Regions from separate parts of the Pseudogracilibacillus sp. SE30717A genome, predicted to be linked through region 1. Evidence: a T-box and tRNA genes for the amino acid it is inferred to sense, from the RefSeq annotation. Region 1 holds a T-box; the other holds one or more tRNA genes.
What was found. A T-box is a leader RNA that pairs with one kind of tRNA and senses whether it is charged. The one in region 1 lies ahead of ileS (isoleucine--tRNA ligase), so its partner is inferred to be a tRNA-Ile.
Positions count from the first base shown of each region.

Region 2: it has a tRNA-Ile gene. The T-box ahead of ileS (isoleucine--tRNA ligase) is inferred to sense a tRNA for this amino acid. The anticodon was not compared.

Region 1 covers NZ_JAXHDF010000008.1:65,909-68,385, forward strand. Annotated here, with positions in the region: gene ileS (isoleucine--tRNA ligase) at 1-1,426, opposite strand, end outside; T-box leader at 1,506-1,721, opposite strand; gene SPD48_RS13465 (DivIVA domain-containing protein) at 1,824-2,315, opposite strand; gene SPD48_RS13470 (YlmH family RNA-binding protein) at 2,427-2,477, opposite strand, start outside.
Region 2 covers NZ_JAXHDF010000008.1:175,820-178,296, forward strand. Annotated here, with positions in the region: gene sodA (superoxide dismutase SodA) at 1-238, opposite strand, end outside; tRNA gene SPD48_RS14055 (tRNA-Phe) at 418-490, opposite strand; tRNA gene SPD48_RS14060 (tRNA-Ser) at 649-741, opposite strand; tRNA gene SPD48_RS14065 (tRNA-Ile) at 752-825, opposite strand; tRNA gene SPD48_RS14070 (tRNA-Met) at 833-906, opposite strand; tRNA gene SPD48_RS14075 (tRNA-Asn) at 910-984, opposite strand; gene SPD48_RS14080 (Na/Pi cotransporter family protein) at 1,291-2,477, opposite strand, start outside.

The sequences.
Region 1 (2,477 bases):
CCGTGATGATCGGTGTATTGTCTTCACCATAGAATACAGGAATCGGTACCCCCCATGTACGCTGTCTCGAGATACACCAGTCCTCTCGGTCTCTAACCATATTGTACAGACGGGTCTCTCCCCAATGCGGGTGCCATTCTACTTCCTTAATTTCGTCCAAAATATTTTGTCGGAAATCTTTAATGGAAGCAAACCACTGGGATGTAGCTCTAAAAATAGTCGGCTTTTTCGTGCGCCAATCATGCGGATATGAATGCGTAATAAATTTTAAATTTAATAAAGCATCTACTTCTTTTAATTTATCTGTTACCGCTTTATTTGCATCATCATAAAACATTCCTTCAAAACCAGGCGCCTCACTCGTGAAGTAGCCACGATCATCAACTGGACAAAATGCTTCAACATCGTATTTTTTCGATACATAAAAGTCATCTTCCCCATGACCTGGTGCTGTATGAACACAACCTGTACCTGCTTCAGTAGTTACATGTGTACCAAGCATAACAATTATGTCACGATCATAGAATGGATGTTTTGCAATTATTTTATCTGCTTGACGGCCCATAAATGTACGAACTTCTTTATAGTTATCCCAATCAAGCTCTTCAGCAATTGCTTCTAATAAATCGTGTGCAACGACATATTTTTCACCATTTACGTCTACCACAACATATTCTAAGTCAGGATGTAAACTAATCCCTAAACTTGCTGGAATTGTCCAAGGAGTTGTCGTCCAAATAATAATTTTCGTTCCGTTTTCCAATAAATCATGTCCGTCTGTTACATCATATGAAACATAGATAGACGGAGAACGCTTGTCTTGATACTCAATCTCGGCTTCAGCTAAAGCAGATTCTGAAGAAGGTGACCAGTAAACAGGCTTTAGTCCTTTATAAATATATCCTTTTTTCGCCATTTCTCCGAATACTTTAATTTGAGCAGCTTCATAATCTTTCGTTAATGTAATATACGGATTATCCCAATCACCTGTAGCACCTAGTTGTTTCCGTTGTTCTCGCTGTCGATCTACTTGTTCAAGTGCATATTCAGCACATTTTTGACGAAACTCAGCTGTGCTCATCTTTTTACGATCAATTTTCTTGTTTTTAGTTAATGCTGTTTCAATCGGCAATCCATGTGTATCCCAACCTGGAACATATGGTGCGTGAAAACCTGACATCGATTTATACCGTACAATAAAGTCTTTTAAAATTTGGTTTAACGCGTGTCCAATATGCAAGTCCCCATTCGCATATGGTGGTCCATCATGCAAAACAAATAAAGGTCTTCCTTCTGTTCTTTTTTGCGTTTTTTCATATATTTTATTTTGATCCCATTCTTCTCTGCGTAAAGGTTCTTTATTAGGTAAATTACCTCGCATTGGGAATTTTGTTTTTGGCATTAGTAGTGTATCTTTATAGTCCATTTAAAATTTATCCTCCTTCAGAGTTTCACATGTCAAAAAATTTATTTCTTTTATAATACAAAAAAATCCTCAAAATCCCTAAAGGGACGAGGAAACCCGCGGTACCACCCTTATAAATATAATATATATTATATTCACTTTATATTCGTAACGTGAATCATCCGGCCAAATCTACTGAATTCAATTGGCTACTCCAGAATGATCTTCTAAAAGAATGACTGGATTAGGCTCCCACCAACCCTAACTCGCTTTACCAGTCTTTTTTCTCTTATACTATTTCTTTCATCGTATTTATAAACGTTTATTAAATTTACTACGCGATTTTATAATAATATTATTATAGCACAATAAAGCTTTATTCATACAACAAAACTATTGGCATCCTCAGTATAACATTTTATTCAGCTAGGATTTCTGATTCATCTTCAGCCGTCTCTAAAAATTGTTCCCAATCATCATTATTTACCATGTCAAGCTGTGCTTCAATTAACATCTTTAATCTAGTTCGAAAAACTTTTGACTGACGCTGTAATTCTTCCATTTCTACCGCAATTTTTCTAGATTTACCAAGGGATTCATTTATAATCCGATCTGCATTTTTTTCTGCTTCTTTAATAATAAGTTTTGCCTCTTTTCGAGCGTTTGCTTTTAACTCCTCGGCAGTTTCCTGAGCAATCAAAATGGACTTATTTAGTGTATCTTCAATGTTTGTGAAATGTCCTATTTTTTCGTTTAATTCTTCCACTTCTTTTTCTAAGCGTTTCTTCTCACGAATAGTCATTTCATAATCTTTAATAATTTGATCCAGAAATTCATTTACCTCATCTTCACTGTAACCTCTGATGCGTCTCGTAAATTCTTTATTATGTATATCTATTGGAGAAAGCATTAGATCAACACCTCCTGAAATTTGCTAGCATAGTTCACAAACATTCTCTGTTTAACATATTTTTCTATTATAATACATATTAAATGATTCAACATCTTATTTCTATACTTTTTATGCTTTTAATTTTGCAGTTGTTATTTTTATCTTATCTTTTCTTGTTTT
Region 2 (2,477 bases), 110 kb from region 1:
GTCCTCCACCATTATTACGTACTGCTGTACGAATATCTTCTGGAACTGCATTTAAATCACTTACTAAGTCTTCAATCGACTTACTCTGCAAGTCGCTATGTCCTTCTAGAGCTGCATTTAAGTTTGTTACATAAGTATTGTGATGCTTCGTGTGATGAATATTCATTGTCTCTTTATCGATTGTTGGCTCTAAAGCATCGTAATCGTATGGTAATTCAGGTAACTCAAACTTTGACATATGTTATCCTCTCCTTAATTTTATAATCCCTACATGTAAAGGTTATCAAAGCTTTAATAAAGGTGCAAATCTTTAGCACTTTTTATTAATTAACAAAGGTAAAAAATGATGAAGCATAAATAGGATACTGTATTCCAAATGATACACAAATAAAAAAACAAGCTTTTCGCTTGTTTATATGGCTCGAGACGGAATCGAACCGCCGACACAAGGATTTTCAGTCCTTTGCTCTACCGACTGAGCTATCGAGCCATGATAATAGTAGTATTGTAATTCAGTTATTCGTTTACTATTCGGATTAGTCGCCTACGGTCCAGTGGGTCCTCGGCGCAGATGGTGTATTTTTTATAAAAATACACATTGCTCTACCGACTGAGCTATCGAGCCTAGAAATATGTATTTCATGTATATGGAGGAGGAAGAGGGATTCGAACCCCCGCGGGCTTTGACACCCCTGTCGGTTTTCAAGACCGATCCCTTCAGCCAGACTTGGGTATTCCTCCGAGTTTAAAATGGACCCTGCAGGACTCGAACCTGCGACCGATCGGTTATGAGCCGATAGCTCTAACCAACTGAGCTAAGGGTCCTTATAAGTAGCGGCGGAGGGGATCGAACCCACGACCTCACGGGTATGAACCGTACGCTCTCGCCAGCTGAGCTACGCCGCCATATGGCTCCACAGGTAGGGTTCGAACCTACGACCGATCGGTTAACAGCCGATTGCTCTACCACTGAGCTACTGTGGAATAAGAATTGTAGAAAAGTTTATTTCTTAACTATGTTTATTTGTTCCGCTGTCCTCATACTATTATATGAAGTCAGCTTACTTTAAGATAGTGCTATGTAAAAAATCTCATTCATTTTACTTTCACTTTTGCTTCCCTTGGATATTATAATAGATTTGAGATCAGTTTGTCCAATGAAATATGTATATAAAATAAAATGAATTTATTAAGTAAATAATTTATCCCTAAAAGAGACGACAAGATATAATTTACCATGGAATTTATATCTTGTCAATCCTTTTTTAAAAATATTTATTTTTAGAGGAATTATTGGTTTCCATTAAGTACTTCTTCAGCAATATTTACTGCATGATCCCCTATTCTTTCTAAATTACTTATAATATCGACAAATACAATTCCAGCCGATCCTGTACAAAGAGCTTCATTCATACGAATAATATGCTTTTTTCGGAAACTTCTTTCCATCTTATCTATTTGATCCTCTTTTTGAATGACAGCTAATGCTTCTTCTCTGTCCAATGATTCAAGAGATTTTACAGCCTGATTTACAGTGGAAATAGTTAAATCAAACATTTCATGAAGATCTTCATGTGCATGTTCTGTTAAATTTATCTTATTCGAAATTTTATATTCCATTAATTCTATAATGTTCTCAAAATGATCTCCTATTCGTTCTATGTCACGAACGCTATCCATTAACGCAGTATGTTTAGAACTGTCTGCTTCTGATAATGTTTTGCTTGAAATGCTAACTAAATAATTCGTTATTTCTCTATCCAGATTATTCAATGCTCCTTCTATTTGCATTGCCATCTCTGAATGTTTTTCTTGTTGGGTCATAACATATAGGCTTGTTTCTTCTAAACCTTTTACACTGTATTCCCCCATACGAATAATCTCAGATTTAGCTTGATCGAGCGCTACAGTGGGAGATTGTTCGATAAAGATTGGGTCTAAGTGCTGAGGTTTGTATTCTATTGTCACATCTTCCCCTGGTATTATCCTTGTAACGATCCACGCTAAAGCACCAATAAAAGGGAATTGGATAATCGTATTAGCTATATTAAAACTTCCGTGAGCAAAGGCTATCGTCATTTCTGGGTTAAGATTAAATGTACTTTGTAAGAACATTACAAAACTTACAAAAAATCCTAATATAATCATAAATATAACTGTTCCGATAACATTGAATGTGACATGGGTAAAAGCAGCTCTTCTTGCTGCAACAGAAGTACCGATAGATGCTAATATTGCTGTTATTGTTGTACCAATATTGTCACCAAACAGTACAGGTATTGCAGCATGTAATGTGATTGCACCCTCGGAAAATAATCCTTGCAAAATACCGACTGTCGCACTAGAACTTTGCACAATTAGTGTAAAAACTGTACCAATTACTACTCCTAATATCGGATTATCACTCATATTAACAGTTAAATCGTGAAAAGCTTCTAAAGATCGTAATGGTTTCATCCCGTTACTCATTAACCCTA